3 regions of the Kitasatospora sp. NPDC017646 genome follow, and region 2 is predicted to be linked to each of the others. Evidence: riboswitches for the same ligand, from Rfam matches in the RefSeq annotation. Region 2 holds a riboswitch; each other region holds the start of a gene.
What was found. Region 2 has a riboswitch for cyclic di-AMP ahead of ACH4J0_RS16325 (M23 family metallopeptidase). Riboswitches for the same ligand answer to the same signal wherever they lie in the genome.

Region 1 (6,455 bases), on a different contig from region 2:
CAGGCCGTGGACCAGCCGCGCGGTGAGGAAGATCAGCAGCACCCCGACCACCGAGAACGCGGCGATCTGCCCGGTGCCCTCGACGTAGTAGGCGTGCCGGACGTGGTGGCTGTCGGTGTAGTCGAACAGCTGGTAGCCGGGCCAGGAGGTGTAGCGCGGGAAGACCCAGTGGTAGACCGGGTAGAGCGCCATCGCCCAGCCGAGCACCAGGAAGGTCAGGGTCAGGCAGAAGCTGAACACCGCCCAGGGGAACATCACCAGCTGGTGCAGCGCGGCCCGCCAGCCCGCCCCGTCGGCCAGCCGCGCGGTGATCGCGCCCCAGTTGCCCGGACGCACCTGGCGCACCGGCGCCGGGCCGGGCACGTCCAGGGCGAGCATCCCGCGCACCCGGGCGCGCTCCGCCCGGCCCAGACCGCGGGCGACGGTGGTCAGGCCGGCCAGCACCGGGAGGCCGAGGACGGTGACGAAGGTGCCCACGCCGAGGCAGAACAGGGTGATCGAGACGGCGAAGCCGACGATCGCCACCGGCAGGCCGGTCAGCGCGTATCCGACCTCGCGGTAGTACTGCCGGGAGAACGGCGCGCGCCAGAAGCCCGGCGGCTGCTCGGTCCGGCGGGCCCGGGCCGGACGGGTTCCGTCGCCGTGATCGTCCCGGTCGTACCACTCCTGACCCAGCGTGCTGTTGCTCATCTCGCGGCCCCCGGCCCCTCGTTCTCGCGGTCTCCCGTACTGACGGACTTCAGTCTGGCCGACACGCGACCCGGACGGCATCCGGGGGACCGGCGGACCGGAGGTGGGGTTAACCCCCCTGCGGCGGGGCGAGCGGGCCGGTCCACTCGTCGGCGAGCAGCGAGTACTGGTACGAGTCGGACCAGACGCCGCCCTTGTACAGGTCGTGCCGGACCCGCCCCTCCAGCTGGAAGCCGAGCTTGGTGAGCACCTTGGCCGATGCCGTGTTGTCCACGTCGACCCGGGCGACCAGCCGGTGCAGGCCCAGCGGGCCGAAGGAGAGCCCGCAGAGCAGCCCGGCGATCTCGCCCGCGTAGCCGCGCCCCCACACCGGGCGGCTCAGCACGTAACCGAGGTGGGCGGAGCGGTACTTGCCGAGGGTGAGGCTGGCGTGCGCCACCGGCAGCGCGTCCTCCGGGTCCTCGGCGTCCTCGCGCCGGACGACGGCGAGCCGGTAGGTGTCCCGCTCCTCGGCCATCGCCTCCTCCAGGTAGAGCTCGATCTGGTCGGCGCAGGTTTCGCGGTCGCGCGGCTCGAAGGGGAGGTAGCGGGTCACCTCCGGGTCGCTGTACAGCGCGTGCAGCGCGTCCAGTTCCGCCGGGGTGTGGTGGTACTCGCGGAGGGCGAGCCTGGGACCGGTGAGGCGTACGGGGACCATGGCTGCCGACCCTACCCCCGTCCGGCGGCTACCGTTCGGAACATGAACGACGAAGACCTGCGGCTCGCCCCGCGCACCAGGGCCGCCGACCTGCTCACCTGGGCGGCGGCCGGACAGGACCGCGCGCCGGTGGCCGAGGCGCCGCTGCGCGCGGTGCTGGCGCTGCTGGAGCTGGGCGAGGGCAGGATGCACGACGGCTGGCCCGAACTGACCTCCGACGCGGTGGAGCACCTGCTGTACGAACGGCTCCACCTCTACGTCCAACCCGCGCCGGAGGAGGACCCGCTCGCGTACGGCGACGCCGTACGGCTGCTGGTCGACCACCAGCGGGCGGCGAAGCGGCTCAACGCCAAGCGCCAGGAACGGCTGCACGCCGAGGCCGAGTGGCAGGGCGAGGTCGCGGCCGGGCTGCTGCGCCGCGCCGACCTGGTGACCTGGCCCCGGCTGTACGCGGTGCTTCTGCACGCGCACGGGGTGGACGTGACGGACCTCGCGGCCGTACGGGACTGGCTGACCGGCTTCGCCGGCCTCGACGAGGAGGAACGGCTGGCCGGGTACGAGGCGCTGGTGCCGACCGGCTGGCTGGACGAGCCGGACGAGCAGGGCTGGGGGCCGGGCCGGGTGCTGTCGGTCGGCATGGCCACCGACGGGGCACGGCGGCTGCTGGAGCAGGGCCTGATGCGGCGCAGCTACCGCAACCTGGCCGAGCTGACTGCGCTGGGGCGGCCGATGCCGGACGAACTGGCCGGGGGCTTCGAGGAGTTCGAGGCGGCGGCGGCCGCGGTGGCGCTCGATCTGCTCGGCGAGTGGACGGTGCCCGGGCTGCCGCGACTGCTGGTGGAGGAGTTCCCGGAGCTCGCGCCGGAGCCGGGGGCGGAGGAGATCGAGGCGTACCTGGCGCAGTTGCCGCCGGAGTGAGACGGCGGGGAGCCCCTGGGCGAGCAGGCCCCGGGGGCTCCCCTCCGAGCCCGTTACGGGTTGAGGCCGCGCTGCTGGAGCCAGGGCTCCGGGTCGACCGGGGCGCCGCCGCCGGGGCGGACCTCCAGGTGCAGGTGCGGGCCGGTGACGTTGCCGGTCGCGCCGACCTTGCCGATCTGCTGGCCGGAGGTGACCTGGCCGGAGCCCTTGATGATCGAGGACAGGTGGCAGTACCAGATCTCGGTGCCGTCGGGCAGGGTCTCGACGATCCGGTAGCCGTACGCACCGGACCAGCCGGCCGAGGTGATGGTGCCCTGGCCGACCGCGTGGACCGGGGTGCCGGTGTCGGCGGCGAAGTCCAGGCCGGTGTGCAGATGGGCCCAGTAGCGGGCGCTCTGACCGTAGTGGGCGGAGAGGCTGTAGTCCTTCACCGGCAGGGTGAGGGCGGCGGCCTCGGCCCGCTCGGCCTCCTCGGCGGCGCGCTTGGCCTCGGCCTCCTTGGCGGCGGCCTTGGCCTCGGCCTCCTGGGCGGCCTGCACCCGGGCGCTCTCCTCGGCGGCGGTGCGCTGGCTGTCGGCCTGCTGCTGGATACGGGCGGCGAGCGCGAGTCCGGGGTCGGCGGCCAGGGCGACCGGGGTCTCGTCCGGGGCCTCGACGGCGGGCGCGGCGGCCGGGGTCGCGGAGGCGAAGCCGGTGGCGCCCAGGGTGGCGGCGACGGCGGTGACGCCGAGCAACGGGGAGGCCCCGCGGGTCTGACGCGGCATCCGGTGGCGGTTGGCCTCGGCCTCCGGGGCGAACGGGTCGGCGGGCCCGGCGTCGCGGGGCTCGGAGCCGTTCGGGCCGGGGTGGTCGAGGAGCTGGGTACCGGCTGCGGGGCCGGCCGGGTGTGCCGGGGTGTGCGTCGACGCCACGGAGGCGCGCTCCTTTCCTTCCTTCGCGCCTACCGGGTTAGCTGACGGGTTCGGAGCAGGAAGGTCTCCTACGGCCGGGCCGGAGCCCTGCCGATTCACCCCAAGGAACGGTTCCCCGGCTCCCTGACCTGCCCGGAGGCCGGCCGGCGGGATTAGGCGACGCGCACGGTGCCGTCTGGGTACGGCATTGACGACCGCGCTGCGTTATCAAACGTTAATCCTAGGAGGCCCTGATTCCAAGCCATCCGTCCGCGACGGCCGGGGAACAGGTGATCGGACGTCAACGAACGACCCCTCAACCGCCCGGCCCATCTGAGTACTCCTACTCATGTGCAGCCCGGCCGCCCCGCCGCATCCTGACGCCATGAGCGCACCGATGCAGTCACGCACCACGGCCGCGTACTACGCCCAGGCCGTCCTGTCCTTCGCCATCTCCGGCACGGCCCTCGCCGCCGGGATCGCCTACCTGCCCGTCGGCGGCTGGACCCGGGCCTTCCTCGGGATCGGTCTCCTCTACACCGTCACCTCCTCCTTCACGCTGGCCAAGGTGATCCGGGACCGGCAGGAGTCCTCGGACACCGTCGCCCGGGTCGACCAGGCCCGGCTGGAGAAGCTGCTCAGCGAGCACGACCCGTTCAGGGTCGAGGGGGCCTGAGCGGCGGCTTCCCGCGACCGGTGACGGCCTTGACGGCCTTGACGGCTAAGGCTATTAGCCGTAGCTTTATGGCTATCGGCAGCATCGAGCGAGCCAGTGGAGGCCCACCATGAACGGCACCGTCACCCCGAGCACCCAGTACCTCGACGTCCCCGGCGGCCGCCTCGCGTACGACGACACCCGGCAGGGCGACGGCGCCCCCGTCGTCCTGCTCCCCGGGATGCTCGACTCCCGTCGCGCGTACCGGCACCTCCACCCGCTGCTCACCGCGGCCGGACGCCGGGTCATCACCATGGACCTGCGCGGCTTCGGCGAGTCCTCGATCGCCTGGGACGACTACAGCCCCTCCGCCGTCGCCACCGACGTCCTCGCCCTGCTCGACCACCTCGCCATCGAGCGGGCCGTCCTGGTCGGGCAGTCCTACACCGGCGCGACGGTCGTCAAGCTCGCCGGGGACGCACCCCAGCGGGTCACCGGGATCGCGCTCATCGACGCCTTCGTCGAACACCGGACGAACGCGCTCATGAAGGGCGTCATGGCCGTCATGGGCGCCGCGATGGTCCGGTGGCCCGCGGTCTGGGGCTACTACCTCCGCAAGATGGCCTTCCCCGGCCCCCGGCCCGCCGACCTCGACGGCTACGTGGACGGGCTGGTCGCCGCCCTGCGGACCCCCGGCCGCAGGACCGCCACCCGCGGCCACGTCACCGGCGACTCCGCGCCGATCGGCTGGAGCGCGGCCGTCCGCTGCCCCGCCCTCGTGCTGATGGGCAGCAAGGACCCCGACTTCCCCGAGCCCGAGGCCGTCGCCGACCTCCAGGCCGAGAAGCTCGGCGCGCGGAAGGTCATGATCGAGGGATCCGGCCACTACCCGATGGCCGACAACCCGCAGGCCGTCGCCGACGCCCTGCTGCCCTTCCTCGCCGAACTCGCCTGAGCCCGCCCGGACCCGCCTCCTTCACTCTTCACGCACCACGGAGAACCCGAAGCCATGCCCCGCGTAGGACTGACCCCCGAGCAGGTCGTCGACCACGCCCTCGCCCTCATCGACGAGCAGGGCGCCGAAGCCCTCACCCTGGCCTCCGTCGCCGCCCGCGCCGGAGTCGCCACCCCCTCGCTGTACAAGCACGTCAGCGGCGGGCTCGCCGAACTCCGCCGGCTCGTCGCCGTCCGGGTCACCGGGGAACTGGCCGACCGGCTCGCGGAGGCCGCGCTGGGGCGCAGCGGGGACGACGCCGTCACGGCAGTCCTGCGCGCCTACCAGGCCTACGCCACCGAACACCCCCACCGCTACACGGCCCTCCCCCAGGCCCCCCAACCCGACGACGACCTCACCCGCGCGGCCACCCGCCTCGTCGGCGTCATCGTCGCCGTCCTGCGCGGCTACGGCCTCGACGGCGCCGAGGTGATCCACGCCGCCCGCACCGTCCGCTCCCTCGCCCACGGCTTCGCCGCCCTCTCCATCACCGGCGCCTTCCAGCTCGCCGAGGACGTCACCACCACCCACGACCGCCTCATCACCACCCTCACCACCGGCCTCCACTCGTGGCCGAAGGCGGCGGAATAGGAAGTCGGCCCCGTCGACTTCCCACACCCCACCCGCCCGGCGGACCGGCCCGCCGGCGCCGCAGCGGCGCATGCGAGGAGACAGCGGCAAACGGCGCCCCGGTGCGGGTGGTTACGTGGCGGCGAGCGGGCGCGTGAGGAGTCGGGTCCGTCGACTTCGCGGGGGTGGGGTGGGGACGGGTGCGGCCGTCGGGGGTGGAAATGGGGTATGAAGATTTGGTGCCCATCCCCGAGGACGAGAGCCGGACGAGCGGCCGCAGCCCGATGCGCTGCGTCCGCTTATTGCTGGGTTGCACCAGTGCTGCCGAGTTGCTCGGCACCGTGCTCGCGGAGGGGCCGGGATGGATCACCGGGGAGGGCTCGGCGCTCTATCTGCTGGACTCCGCGGGGATGCTGCGGCTGACCGCCTCGCACGGGTTGCCGGACTGGGCGCACGAGCGGTACGGGCTGGTGGATCCGGCCGGGGACCTGCCGGCCGCGATGGCGCTGCGGCTACGGCGCCCGTACCTGCTGAGCCCGGAGCACACCAGCATCGACTACCCGAACCGGAACGCCGGCATGGGGACCGGGATGGTCGCGGTGGTGACCCTGCCGCTGGTGGTGGACGAGCGGGAGATCGGGGTGCTGGCGCTCGCGCTGGCGCACCGGGGCACCGTGCCGCCGCGGGACCTGGACGTGTTGGAGACGATCGCCGGGGCCTGCGCCCACCGGCTGCACCACCTGCTCGACCACGTGGGGGACCGGGCGGACGACCGGCCGCCGCGGGAGGCGGGGCCGGATCCGGCGCTGGCGCACCCGCTGCTGTCCCTCGCGGTGCGGGCCGCCGGGCACGGTGCCTTCGAACGCGACCTGGTCACCGGGGAGAGCTACTGGGACGCCGCCGCGTTCGCGGTCGCCGGCCGGCCGGTGGCCGCGGACGGGGCCGCGCCGGAGCTGGAGCGGATCGTCCACCCGGAGGACCTGCCGGACGTGCAGGCCGCCCTGGCGGAGGCGCTGGCGAGCGGCGGGCGCTACCGGATCG
Region 2 (6,455 bases):
CAAGGACGCCGCCCGGGTGGTCACCGCACTGGAGCGGGACGGCACCGCGGTCGCCGAGCCGGCCCTGGCCGTGGAGGTGGTGGAGGCCACCGGCGCGGGCGACGCCTTCGCCGCCGGGTACCTGGCCGGCACCGTCCGCGGCCTGGACCAGCGCAGACGCCTGCGGCTCGGCCACCTGGGCGCGGCCTGCGCGCTGACCGCCCACGGCGACCAGGCCGAGCTGCCGCCCGCCCCGGTGGTGGCCGCGCTGCTCGACGCCTCCCCGGCCGACTGGGCCGCCACCCGGGTCACCACCGAGGGCATCACCTCCCCGGCCCTGCCCGCCGGCCGGGCCCGCCTCACGGCGCAGGCCGGACACCGGCCCGGGACGGCGGCCGATCGGGCCCGGGCACGATGAGCACGAACCGCTGCGACCCGACCGGAGCCCGAGCCCGATGAGCCAGACCGTCACCCGCGCCCTGCGCATCCTCGCCCAGCTGGGCGAGGGCGAGCGCTCCCTCGACCAGCTGGCCGAGGTCCTCGGCGTTCACAAGACGACCGTGCTCCGGCTGCTCCAGAGCCTGGAGGAGGAACGGTTCGTCTACCGCGACGCGGCCTACCGCTACCACCTCGGTGCGGGCCTGTTCGCCCTCTCCGGCCTCGCCCTGGAGCAGCGCGGCATCCGCCGGATCGCCGCCCCGCACCTCGCCGAGCTGAACTCCGCCACCGGCCAGACCGTGCACCTCGCGGCCTACGAGGGCGGCGAGGTGGTCTACATCGACAAGTTCGACTCCCGCCACCCGGTCAGGATGTACTCGCGGATCGGCCTGCGCGCCGCCCTGCACAGCGCCGCCGTCTCCAAGGTGCTGCTGGCCGACCTCCCGTTGCCCGAGCGCCGCCGGGTGGTGACCGGGATCGACTTCACCCCCCACACCGAGCGCACCCTCACCACGCCCGAGGCGCTGCTCGCCGAGTTGGAGAAGGTCGCCGCCCAGGGGTGGGCGCAGGACCACGCCGAGCACGAGGCCTTCATCAACTGCGTCGCCGCCCCGATCCGGGACGCCAGCGGACGGGTCGTCGCCGCCGCCTCCATCTCCGTCCCCGACGTCGTCCTCCCGTACGAGCAGGTGCTGGACCTCCTCCCCCAGCTGCTCGCCACCGCCCGCGCGGTCTCGGCCGACTGCGGCCTCCCCGACGCTAACTGACACACCGTCACCGATCCGCAAGGAGCCCCATGCCCCCCGCGCCCTCCGACAAGGCCGAGATCCGCACCGACGGCGCCCCCGCCCCCGCCTGGATGTTCTCCCAGGGCGTCCGCAAGGGCCCCATCCTCCAAGTCTCCGGCCAGGGCCCGCAGGACCCGGCGACCGGCGAGTACCTCCACCACGGCGACGTGAAGGCCCAGACCCGCCGCACCCTGGAGAACGTCAAGGCCATCGTCGAGGCCGGCGGCGCCACCATCGAGGACGTGGTGATGTTCCGCGTCTACCTCACCAAGCGCGCCGACTTCCCGCTGATGAACGAGGTCTACGCCGAGTTCATCGAGGAGAACATCGAGCCGGGCGGCGTGAAACCCTGCCGCACCACCGTCTTCGTCGAACTCCCCCAGGAGCCCATGCTGGTGGAGATCGACGCCCAGGCCGTCGTCGCCTGATCCGCCACCAGCGCCCGAGGGCCCGGCGCCACCACGGCGCCCGGGCCCTCGCGCTTGCCACGACCCCAGCGGGATATTAGGTTAGGCTCACCTAAGCATCGGGAGGTTGGTCCATGAACTCGTCCGACGCCGAAGTGCCCGAGCCCACCACCGCCGACCGGGTCCACAACCTGCTCAGCGCGACCTCCTCACTCACCGTCCGCGCCCTCGGCGAGCACCACGACCTGGACACCCCGGTCTCGGTACACGGTCCCCGGCTGCGTCTGCGCGCCCCGATGGACGCCCCGCTCACCGCGGCCGCCGCCGGCACCACCGACGGGCTGGCCGTCGTGCTCGACGTCACCGACGTCTCCCCCGCCGCCGTCCGCGACCGCGTCCGCGCCCGACTGACCCTGGCCGGCCGGCTGCACCTGGCCCACCTCGCCGACGACGGCCCGAGCGTCCACCTGCGGGTGGACGTCGGCCACGCCGTCCTCGCCACCCCGTACGGCACCGACGCGCTCACCGCCGCCGACCTCGCCCTCGCCACCCCGGACCCGCTGGCCCGCCACGAGGCCGCGCTGCTCACCCACCTGGCCGACGACCACGCCGACGCCCTCGACCTGCTCGCCGGCCTGCTCGACCCGGCCCTGCTCACCCACCACCCGGCCGTCCGCCCGCTCGCCCTTGACCGCCACGGCCTGGTGCTGCGCCTGGACCACTCGCACGGCCACCGCGACGTCCGCCTGGTCTTCCCCGAACCCGCCCGCGACACCGAGGACTTCGGCCACCGGATGCACGAGCTGCTCACCGCCGCCCAGCACGGCCTGCCGGTCCACCGGGGCCGGGGCGTCCGGCGGATCCTGCCCTAGCGGCGTACGAGGCCCGCCCCGGTCACGCTCCGCCGCGTCCTCCGGCACGGTCCGCCCCATCCGCACGTACAGCTCCGGCCGCCGGCGTCGCGGCACCGGCGCCGTCACCACCCCGCCGACCCACCACCCGGTAGAAGCGCATCCCATCGCACCGAACAGTCGAGTTGACGCCATGTTCGAAGCGCCGCACGCCGCGCCGGACCGGAGAACGACGAGGGCCGGCCCGGCTCCAGGGGATGTCCCGTGAAGCCGGGCCGGCCGTGGGCGTGTCCCGCGCCCGTGTCCACTGTCGCGGCGATCATCCGGTCGAGCGGTCACCCGACATGACCATCCCGGAGGATCGATTCGCCCCACGACAGCGGTGGTTCCTGGAACCCCGGTGGGTCAGAGCGCGACGCCGTGCGCCCGCAGGTAGCTGACCGGGTTGATGTCCGAGCCGTAGTTCGGACCGGTGCGCACCTCGAAGTGCAGGTGCGGGCCGGTCACGTTGCCGGTGGCGCCGGAGAGGCCGAGCTGCTTGCCGGCGGTGACGCTCTGGCCGACCTTCACTCCGATCACGGACAGGTGCGCGTACTGCGCGTACTTGCCGTCCGCCAGCTTGATCTCGACCTGGTTGCCGTAGGCACCGCCCTTGCCGGCCTGCACCACGACGCCGTTGGCGACCGCGCGCACCGGGGTGCCGGTGGAGCAGATGAAGTCCTGGCCGGTGTGGTGCCCGGAGGCCCACATCGAACCGGCCACACCGTAGGCCTCGCCCAGCACCGGCTTGGCCAGCGGAGCGACGTAGCCGGCGGCGGCGGGAGCGGCGGTGACGACCTTGGCGACCGGTGCGGCGGCGGCCTGACCACTCATCGCGGTCACCAGCGGCAGGACGAAGGAGGCGCCGGCAACGGCGGTGGCGATGCCGGTGCGGGCGGCACGGGGCAGGGCGACACGGGGCAGGACGAAACGACGAGCCTGTGCAGGCATGGGATTTCCTCTCCGACGCCTGCGAGGTGAGCTGTCGGGTTCGGGCTGGAGTTGCCCGGCCGCATGCGCGGCTTCACCCCTAGCCGGTCCTGGACGTCCGCGCCCTGAAAAGCGCGAACTCCGGTCCGGCGACTTACCTGTGGGTCCCCCGCTCCTGCCGTACAGAGTTCAGTGCGAGCCACCGGGCAGCGGCAGGACTCGGCGTTCCACCCGGCGGATCCGTCCGGGCTGGCCGGTCGGTCGCTGAACTAAAACTCATCCGTTCGGGCTAAGCAATGTCGATCTCTTGAACGAGCAACCGTGTCTCCCGGCGCGGTGACCCTTCGAATGATCCGCTGTACAGTACGTGCACAATCCATTCACTCGCCGCCACTGATCCACGACCCTGCGCCGACCACCGCACCCCAGTGCGACGGTCCGCCCACGCACCGTTGCCGACCGACACACCGCCCAGTGACCCTTGTCACGTACGCCCCACCGGGCGCAGGATCGGCCCGTGGCCACCTCTGAAGCCGGCTCCCTGCGCCTGAGCACCGCACAGGGACGCTGGGTACTGCTCGCGACGGTGCTCGGCTCCAGCATGGCGATGCTCGACGGCACCGTGGTGAACGTCGCCCTGCCCCGGATCGGCACCGACCTCGGCGCCTCCCTCGCCTCCCTGCAATGGACCCTGAACGCCTATCTGCTCACCCTGGCGGGCCTGATCCTGCTCGGCGGCGCTCTCGGCGACCGCTACGGGCGGCGCAAGGTCTTCCTGATCGGCGTGGTCTGGTTCGCCGCCGCCTCCGCGGCCTGCGCCGCCGCCCCGACCATCCACGTACTGATCGCCGCCCGCGCCGTCCAGGGCATCGGCGGCGCGCTGCTCACCCCGGGCTCGCTCGCCATGCTGCAGGCCGTCTTCCACCCGGACGACCGCTCGGCCGCGGTCGGCCTGTGGTCCGGTCTGGGCGGGGTGTCGGCGGCCGTCGGCCCCTTCCTCGGCGGCTGGCTGGTGGACGGGCCCGGCTGGCGCTGGATCTTCCTGCTGAACCTGCCGCTGGCCGCCGCGGTGATCGCCGTCACCTCCCGATACGTCCCGGAGAGCCGGGACGAGTCCGCCGTCGGCCGCTTCGACGTGCCCGGCGCCCTGCTGGCCGCGCTCGCCCTCGGCGCGATCACCTACGCGCTCACCGCCGCCGGGGAGGGCCTGTCCCCCGCCGTCTGGGTCAGCGGCGCGCTCGGCCTGCTGCTCGCCGCCGCCTTCGTGGCCGTCGAGCGGCGGGCGCCCGATCCGATGCTGCCGCTCGGGCTGTTCTCCTCCCGACTGTTCACCGCCGTGAACCTGGTCACGCTGTGCGTCTACGCGGCGTTCAGCGGGGTGTTCTTCCTGCTGGTGGTGCAGTTGCAGATCGTCTCCGGCTTCTCGCCGCTGCTCTCCGGCTTCGCCCTGGTGCCGATCACGCTGCTGATGCTGACCCTGTCCGCGCGCGCCGGGCGCCTGGGCAAGCGGATCGGCCCGCGCGTCCCGCTCACCGTCGGCCCGCTGCTGTGCGCCGCCGGGGTGCTGCTGATGCTGCGCATCGGCCCCGGCTCCTCCTACTGGGTGGACGTACTGCCCGCGGTCGCGGTGATGGGCTCTGGGATGACGCTGCTGGTCGCGCCGCTGACCGCGACCGTGCTGGCCGCCGTCGAGGTGCGGCACGCGGGCATCGCGAGCGGTGTCAACAACGCCGCCGCCCGGGCGGCCGGCCTGCTCGCGGTGGCCGCCCTACCGGCGATGGCCGGGCTGAGCGGCGACGCCTACCGGGTGCCGTCCTCGGTGGACTCCGCCTTCCACACCGCGATGCTGATCTGTGCCGGCCTGCTGGTCTGCGGCGGACTGATCGCCTCCGTCACCGTCCGGGGCAACGTGCTCGCCCCCGAGGAGCAGCCGGTGGCCGAGCCGAGCTGCGACTGGCCGTGCTCCACCACCACCCCGCCGTTCGACCCCGGGCACTCCCGCACGCCGGAGGGCCCCGCCACCGGAACGGCGGCTGGGCCCTCGTCGGAGAACTGAGGCTCCGTCAGGAGACGGCCGTACTAGAGGATGTCGGCCGGCGCGTACTTGGCCGCCTCGGGGTAGGCCGCCGCGACGGCCTCCACCTGACGGACGATCTCGGCGACCTGCGCCCCGGCCGCACCGGTGAAGGACAGCTTGTCGGCCAGCAGCGCGTCCAGCGCGGCCCGGTCCAGCGGGATCCGCTCGTCCGCGGCAAGGCGGTCCAGCAGCTCGTTCTCCCGGGCACCCGCGCGCATCGCCAGCGCGGAGGCGACGGCGTGCTCCTTGATGACCTCGTGGCCGGTCTCCCGGCCGACGCCCGCGCGCACCGCACCCATCAGCACCTTGGTGGTGGCCAGGAACGGCAGGTAGCGGTCCAGCTCGGCCTCGATCACGGCCGGGAAGGCGCCGAACTCGTCCAGGACGGTCAGGAAGGTCTCCAGCAGGCCGTCGAAGGCGAAGAAGGCGTCCGGCAGTGCGACCCGGCGCACCACCGAGCAGGAGACGTCACCCTCGTTCCACTGGTCGCCGGCCAGCTCGCCGGTCATCGAGGCGTAACCGCGCAGGATGACGGCCAGGCCGTTGACGCGCTCGCAGGAGCGGGTGTTCATCTTGTGCGGCATCGCGGAGGAGCCGACCTGGCCCTCCTTGAAGCCCTCCGTCACCAGCTCGTGGCCGGCCATCAGGCGGATGGTCTTGGCCAGGCTGGACGGCGCGGCGGCCAGCTGGACGAGGGCGGTGAGCACCTCGAAGTCCAGCGAGCGCGGGTAGACCTGACCGACGCTGGTCAGAACGTTGTCGAAGCCGAGGTGCGCGGCGACCCGGCGCTCCAGCTCGGCCAGCTTCTCGGTGTCGCCGCCGAGCAGGTCCAGCATGTCCTGCGCGGTGCCGACCGGGCCCTTGATCCCGCGCAGCGGGTAGCGCGCGATCAGCTCCTCCAGGCGGCGGAAGGCCACCAGCAGCTCGTCGGTGATCGACGCGAAGC
Region 3 (6,455 bases), on a different contig from region 2:
AGCCAGAGCGGGGTCCAGGCCCGGGTGTCGGCCCGGGTCGCGACATGGGTGGCCTCGTGGGTGACCACCACCTGCCGGCCGAAGTCGCTGAGCCGCCCGAACGCCTCGGGGTTGATCACCACCCGGTCCGCCGGGGTGTGCCAGGGCGCGCCGGGGGCGGCCACCGTGACCGCCGCCATGCCCGTCCAACCCGCCGGGTCGGCCTCCAGCAGCCGGGCGAACTGCGCTTCGGTGGCGGGCAGTTCGAACAGCAGCCGGCCGGCCCAGCCGTCGCCCCAGACCGCGCTGACGGCCGGCACCGCCTGGTCCCCCACCGCGACCAGACCGGCCGGGTCGGGCCCGCCGGCCAGGCCGAGCACCAGGCACCGGGCGCCCGGGGCGGTCCGGGCGGGGCCGAGGTCCCACGGCGCCGGGGGTCCGTCGGTGCCCTCCTCGTGATCGACCCGCCAGCCGCCCCCGTCCCGGACCAGCTCGATCCGGCGCGGGTACACCACGGGGTACTCGTCGTACCCGGCGATCCGCACCGCCAGCTCGACGGACGCGGTCAGCCGGTCCGGCCCGCCTGCCGCCGGGGCCCCCTGCTCGGGCGACAGCACCAGGTTGCGGTACGTCGCCCCGGCCCCGGTGAGCCCGGACCAGACGGGCAGCGAGCGCGCCCGCTCCGCCAGCAGCCCGGCCACCTCCGCGCGCCGGTCGGCCGCCCGCCCGTCCGGCGGCGCCGTCGGGGCGGCCGGGGGCAGGGACAGCTGGGCCAGCCCACCCGCCGCCAGCAGCAGCGCACCGCGCCGGGACAGCACGCGACCGGCCGCGTCCATCGGGTGTGTGTCCGCCGGGCCCGGAGTCGTCGCACTCAGAGCCGGACCACCCCCGAGACCGGCATCGAGTTGACGCTCTCGTACCGGACCTTGGCACCCGGGTACGGGGCGTGCACCATCACCCCGCCGCCGGCGTACATCCCGACGTGGTGCATGTCCCGGTAGAAGATCACCAGGTCTCCCGGCCGTGCTTCGGAGAGGCTGATCCGCTGCCCGGCGTACGCCTGGGCCTGCGAGGTCCGCGGCAGGGTCACTCCGGCCTGCCGCCAGCTGTAGTACATCAGACCGGAACAGTCGAAGGCACGGGGTCCGGTGGCTCCGTAGACGTACGGCGAGCCGATCATCCGCACCGCGGCGGCCAGCGCGGCCGCCCCGCGCTCGGAGGCCGGCGGGGCGGTGCCGAGGTCCAGCCGGTCGGTGCCGCGCGTGGCGCGCTGCTCGGCCTCCCGGGCGTCCTGGGCGGCCATCCTGGCCCGCTCGGCGGCGCCCAGGCCGTTGAGCAGCTTCTGCGCCGCGGCCAGCCGCTGCTGGATCTGCTGCTTGTTCTCGGCCAGCGACCGGCGGGCCTGGTCCAGTTCGGCGAGTTTGGCCGCGGTCTCGGCGCGACGCTGGTCGAGCCGGCGCTGACGGGTGACCAGCTCGTGCAGCGTCTCCTGCTGCCGCTCGGCGGCCTGGCCGAGGGTGCGGGCGCGGTCGAGGTAGGCCCCGGGATCGGTGGCGAGCATCAGCTGGACGGTCTGGGTCATCCCGCCGCCGCGGTACTGGGCCCCGGCCACCGTGGCCAGGTCCCCGCGCAGCTGGTTGAACTGTTCCTGGGCGGCGGCGACCTCGCCCTGGAGGTTCGCGGTCTCGGCCAGGAGCCGCTTCTGCGCCTCCTGCGCGGCGTTGTACTTCTCCGACGCCTGCTCGGCCTCGTCGTACAGCTGCTCGACCTGCGCCTTGACGTCCTTGCGTTCGGACGCGTCCGGCGCCCGGGGAGCGGCCTGGGCGCTTCCGGCGGTCGCCACGCCCAGGGCCGTGGTGGCGGCCGCGGTCAGTACCAGCGCACGGGCGAGCAGTTGGGAAGGGCGGTGCACGGGCATGGCGGCAGCGGCTCCAGTCCTGCGGCACGGCCCCGCGGCCGCGCCCCGGTGGGCGGCCGTCGAGCGGGAGTCCGGTGGCAGACGTTAGCGAGTCCGGGCAAGTGAGTCCAAACCCCTCCGGACCCGAATATTTGAGCCCTATTCGGACATCGGAGCGAGTCCCCGGAAAAGCCGCAGGCCCGGCCCTCCGTGACGGAGGGCCGGGCCCGTGAACGCCGATGTGCGATCAGACCCGCACGATGGAAGCCAGCGGCATGTTGGAAACGGCCTCGTAGCGGACCGAGGCGCCCGGCTTGGGGGCGTGCAGCACCTGGCCGTTGCCCGCGTAGATGCCGACGTGGTGGGCGTCGCCGTAGAAGATCAGCAGGTCGCCGGGCTGGGCCTGGGAGAGGTCCGTGCCGATCCGGGTGCCGGCGCCGGCCTGCTCCTGCGAGGTGCGCGGCAGCGACACGCCGGCCTGGTTGAACGCCCAGACCATCAGGCCGGAGCAGTCGAAGGAGCCCGGGCCGGTGGCACCCCAGACGTACGGGCTGCCGACCTTGGTCGCGGCGGCGGCCAGTGCGGCGGCGCCGTGCGAGCTACCGGGGGCGATCGTGACCGGCGAGGAGCCGAGGTCGGTGCGGCCGCTGTCGCGCGAGGCACGGTCGGAGCCGGACGACTGGGAGGCCTTCGCGGCGGCGTCCGCCTTGGCCTTGGCGTCGGCGGCGGCCTTGTCCTCAGCCGCCTTGATCGCCTGGCGCTCCTGCTCGGTCAGCGTGTTGAGCAGGTCCTGGGCGGCCTTCAGCTTGTTCTGGACGTCCTCCTTGGAGGACTTCAGCTGCTGGGTGGTGGACTCCAGCTCGGCGAGCTTGCCCTGCGCCTCGGTGCGGTCCTGGTCCAGCTTGCGCTGCTGGTCCTGGAGCTGCTTCAGCTGGTTCTTCTGGGTGTCACCGGCCTGGTTCAGCGCCCCGGCCTGGTTGAGGAAGTTGTCCGGGCTGGAGGAGAACATCAGCTGGACGGTCGGGGATATGCCGCCGTTGCGGTACTGCTCGCCCGCGATCTCGGCGAGACCGCCCTGGAGGTCGGTCACCTGCGCCTGCTGGCGGGCCACCTGGTCCTGCATGCCGGAGACCTGCTTCTCCAGCTCCTGCTGCTTCTCCTGCGCCGCGTTGTACTTCTCGGTCGCCTGCTCGGCCTGCTCGTTGAGCTGGTCGACCTGCTCCTTGACCTGGTCCTTGGTCGGCTGCGGGTCGGCGTGCGCGCCGGTCTGCGCGGAGAGGGCGACGGCCGCGGCGGCGAACCCGGTCAGGATCGAGACGCGAGCGCGGCTGGCGGGCTTGGGACGACGATGGGACGCCACGAAGGCGGACTCCTTCTTCCTACTCCGCCTACCGGGTGAGCTGACGGGTTCGGGCCGGAAGCATGCCCTACGACGCCTCACGGCCCACCAACGGCCGACCTGGCGCCGATTCACCCCGGAGGAACGTGGTTCCCCGGCTCCGCTCCGCAGCGCCCCCGACCACTGGGCTCCCCTGTCGGGCAGTCGCTTCGACCGCCCCGCTGTTTCGCGAACTCGACGGAAACCACCGCCGCCACCCGGGCTGGGTGATCGACAGTGCGGTGGTTCGGGGCACGACCCTAGTAACTGAACCGTGATCCGTTCAAATCCTTGTCAGAAAAAAGATGGAAGAGTGCCCATGTTCTTTTGTGAAAATGACTGATCGTGATCGCCGCTGCACACAAAGCTGATCGACGCTCACCGGGCGGACGAGGAGCGGGCGAACCCGAAGCGCCACCCCCCGGATCGGGAGGTGGCGCGGATCACAGGGCCGGGGTCGACCGCCCGGCGTGTCGGGCCGTCAGACCCGGCGGATCGTGTTGATCGGCATCGCGTCGGCCTTCATCACCTTCACCACGTCGCCGGTGTGCGGCGCGTGGACCACCATGCCGTTGCCGATGTACATCCCGACGTGGTGCCGGTCGCTGCCGTAGATCACCAGGTCGCCGGGCTGGGCCTGGTCCAGCGACGGCACCCGGGTACCGACGTTGCCCTGCTCCTGCGAGGTGCGCGGCAGCGAGACCCCGGCCTGGGCGTACGACCAGACCATCAGGCCCGAGCAGTCGAAGGTGTTCGGCCCGGTGGAGCCCCACACGTACGGCGAGCCCTGCTTGCTCATCGCCTTGGCCACGGCCACGGCCGCGTAGCCGCTGGCCGGCGGCAGGCTGCTGAGGTCGACCCGGGCGGCGGCGCGCGAGGCGCGGTCGTCCTGCTGCTGCTGGGCCTTCAGCGCGGCCCGGTCGGCGGCGCTGAGCGAGTTCAGCAGGTCCTGCGCGGCCTTCAGCTTGGTGTTGACGTCCGCCTTGGCCTGGTTGAGGTCCTTGGTGGTGGAGTCCAGCGAGGCCAGCACGGCGGCCGCCTCGGCCTTCTCCTGGTCCAGCCGGCGCTGCTGGTCGAGCAGGCCCTTGAGCGCCTCGGTCTGGCTCTCGCTGGCCTGCTGGACGCTCGACGCCTTGTCCAGGTAGCCGGACGGGTCGGAGGAGAGCATCAGCTGGACGGACGGGTCGATGCCACCGGTGCGGTACTGCTCGCCCGCGACCTGGGACAGGCCGGTCTGCAGCTGGCTCATCTGGTCCTGGCTGCGGGCCACCTGGTCCTGCAGCTGGTCGGCCTGCTTGCGGAGCTGGTCGGCGCGCTCCTTGGCACCGTTGTACTTCTCCGCCGCCTGCTCCTGCTCCTGTTGGAGCTGGTCGATCTGCGCCTTGACGTCGGACGTGTTCGGCTGCGGCGCGGCGTGCGCGGCCACCTGGGCGGAGAGGGCGACCGCAGTCGCAGCGGCAGCGGTGAGCACGGAGACCCGCGCGCGGCTCGGCTGCTTGGGACGGCGGTGGGAGGCCAAGGGACCGGCTCCTTCTTCCATCGGACTCACCTGTTCGGGTGAGATTCCGGAAAATAGGTTTGACGCCAGACCCTAGTGAAGATCTATCCGTTTTGCCACTCCCCCGAAGGTGTGAACGCCGGTTCCCACCCTCACTTCACCGGATCCGCACACCCCCGCGAAAAGCACCCGAAACGGGCACTGACCAGGCGTCACGTCCGCCGGAGCGGTCAGGGCCGGGCCAGCCGGTTCAGCAGCAGCACCGAGGCCACCGGGCGCGCGCCCGCCTTCCGCACGCCCTCCGCGACCTCCCGGTCGGTGGACACCACCACCACCGGACGGCCCTGCGGTTCGGCCCGGACCAGACGGCGGATCAGCTCGTCCGCGGTCTCCCCGGTCCGACTGAACCGTACCCGCACCCCGCGCGGTGGCGCCATGATGACCGGCACGTCCAGGTCCTGCCCGTCGAACACACAGGTGACCTCCGCCTGGGTGCGCTGGGCCAGCATCGCCAGCCCGCCCAGCAGCCGGATCCGCTGCTGCTCCAGCGGCAGCGTCGGGTACCCGGTCTTGGTCACGTTGTAGCCGTCCACCACCAGGTGCACCTGCGGGATCGCCAGCAGTTGGTCCAGCAGCGCCGGATCGTCCTCGGCCAGGCCGCGCCGGGCCACGTCGTGCGGCGAGGCCGCCCCCGGCACCACCGCCTCCACCGTGTCCGCCGGCCGGATCTGGGAGACCGGCAGCGCCAGCTCGCGCTGCAGGCCCTGCGCCGACTGCAGCACGGTGTCCAGCAGCAGCCGCAGCCGCATGTCCTCGACGCTGCGCCCCTCGCGGGCCGACCGGCGGCCCTGCTCGGCGGCGTTCTCCAGCTCGGACACCCGGTGCCGCAGCCGCCGGGCCTCGCCCTCGGCCGCACTGCGCTCCGCCGCGGCCTGCGCCTTCGCGGCCTCCAGCTCCCCGGTCACCCGCCGGGTCTCGGCCTGCGCCCGGCGGGTGTCGCTCTCCAGCGACCGCACCTTCTTGCGCAGCGACTCGGCCTCCCGCCGGACGCCCTCGAACTCCGCGCGCTGACGGTCCAGGTCCGCCCGCGCCGCGGCCCGGACCTCGGCCAGCTCGGCCTGCAGCTTCTCCACCAGCCGGGTGGCCTCCGCCGCCGCGTCCTCGGCGCCGGCCCGCTCGGCCTCCTCGCCGGCCTCGGCGACCAGCCGGCTCCAACCCGCCGAGCGCACCAGGTAGGCGGCGGCCGCGACGTCCATCGGATCGGCGGCGCCGGGGACGGTGCCCGACTCCAACGCCTTCACCAGATCCGGCTGGCCCAGCCGCAGCCGCTCCGCTATCCGCACCCGGAAGGCCGGCTCGGACTCCAGCGCCGCCGCCAGCGCGGTGGCCGCGTACTTGGTCCGCCGCGCCGGGGTGAACTTGACGTACTGGCGCAGGCTCTGCGGCAGCTCCGCGGTCGCCAGGCCACCCAGCGCGTCCGAGGCCAGCCCGACCACGCGCCGGCGCACGCCCTCCGGCAGCGGCCGGTCCAGCTTCTCGGCGGCGCGCTCCGCGGCGGCGTTCGAAGCAGCGGCGCCAGAAGCAGCAGCCTCGGAGGCAGCAGCCTCGGAAGCAGCGGCAGCGGAATCACCGCCGCCGGAGGCAGCGGCCCCTGCCGCGGTCCCCTCCGGCGCAGCGCTCTCGGACGGGACCGTCCCGGCGGC

Region 1: linked by a shared signal. The riboswitch ahead of ACH4J0_RS31390 (M23 family metallopeptidase) and the one ahead of ACH4J0_RS16325 (M23 family metallopeptidase) in region 2 are both predicted to bind cyclic di-AMP.
Region 3: linked by a shared signal. The riboswitch ahead of ACH4J0_RS05070 (NlpC/P60 family protein) and the one ahead of ACH4J0_RS16325 (M23 family metallopeptidase) in region 2 are both predicted to bind cyclic di-AMP.

Annotation. Positions count from the first base shown of each region.
Region 1 covers NZ_JBIRJC010000028.1:27,737-34,191, forward strand. The annotation lists gene ACH4J0_RS31375 (sensor domain-containing protein) at 1-690, opposite strand, end outside; gene ACH4J0_RS31380 (GNAT family N-acetyltransferase) at 800-1,387, opposite strand; gene ACH4J0_RS31385 (hypothetical protein) at 1,430-2,305, shown strand; gene ACH4J0_RS31390 (M23 family metallopeptidase) at 2,359-3,216, opposite strand; cyclic di-AMP (ydaO/yuaA leader) riboswitch at 3,229-3,385, opposite strand; gene ACH4J0_RS31395 (YiaA/YiaB family inner membrane protein) at 3,581-3,871, shown strand; gene ACH4J0_RS31400 (alpha/beta fold hydrolase) at 3,981-4,805, shown strand; gene ACH4J0_RS31405 (TetR/AcrR family transcriptional regulator) at 4,860-5,435, shown strand; gene ACH4J0_RS31410 (SpoIIE family protein phosphatase) at 5,654-6,455, shown strand, end outside.
Region 2 covers NZ_JBIRJC010000009.1:37,172-43,626, reverse strand. The annotation lists gene ACH4J0_RS16345 (sugar kinase) at 1-397, shown strand, start outside; gene ACH4J0_RS16340 (IclR family transcriptional regulator) at 435-1,184, shown strand; gene ACH4J0_RS16335 (RidA family protein) at 1,214-1,633, shown strand; gene ACH4J0_RS16330 (DUF2470 domain-containing protein) at 1,747-2,484, shown strand; partial or broken gene ACH4J0_RS16325 (M23 family metallopeptidase) at 2,869-3,234, opposite strand; cyclic di-AMP (ydaO/yuaA leader) riboswitch at 3,455-3,637, opposite strand; gene ACH4J0_RS16320 (MFS transporter) at 3,950-5,488, shown strand; gene purB (adenylosuccinate lyase) at 5,512-6,455, opposite strand, start outside.
Region 3 covers NZ_JBIRJC010000002.1:436,435-442,889, reverse strand. The annotation lists gene ACH4J0_RS05080 (hypothetical protein) at 1-815, opposite strand, end outside; gene ACH4J0_RS05075 (NlpC/P60 family protein) at 851-1,897, opposite strand; gene ACH4J0_RS05070 (NlpC/P60 family protein) at 2,124-3,236, opposite strand; cyclic di-AMP (ydaO/yuaA leader) riboswitch at 3,247-3,398, opposite strand; gene ACH4J0_RS05065 (NlpC/P60 family protein) at 3,736-4,773, opposite strand; gene ACH4J0_RS05060 (NYN domain-containing protein) at 4,983-6,284, opposite strand.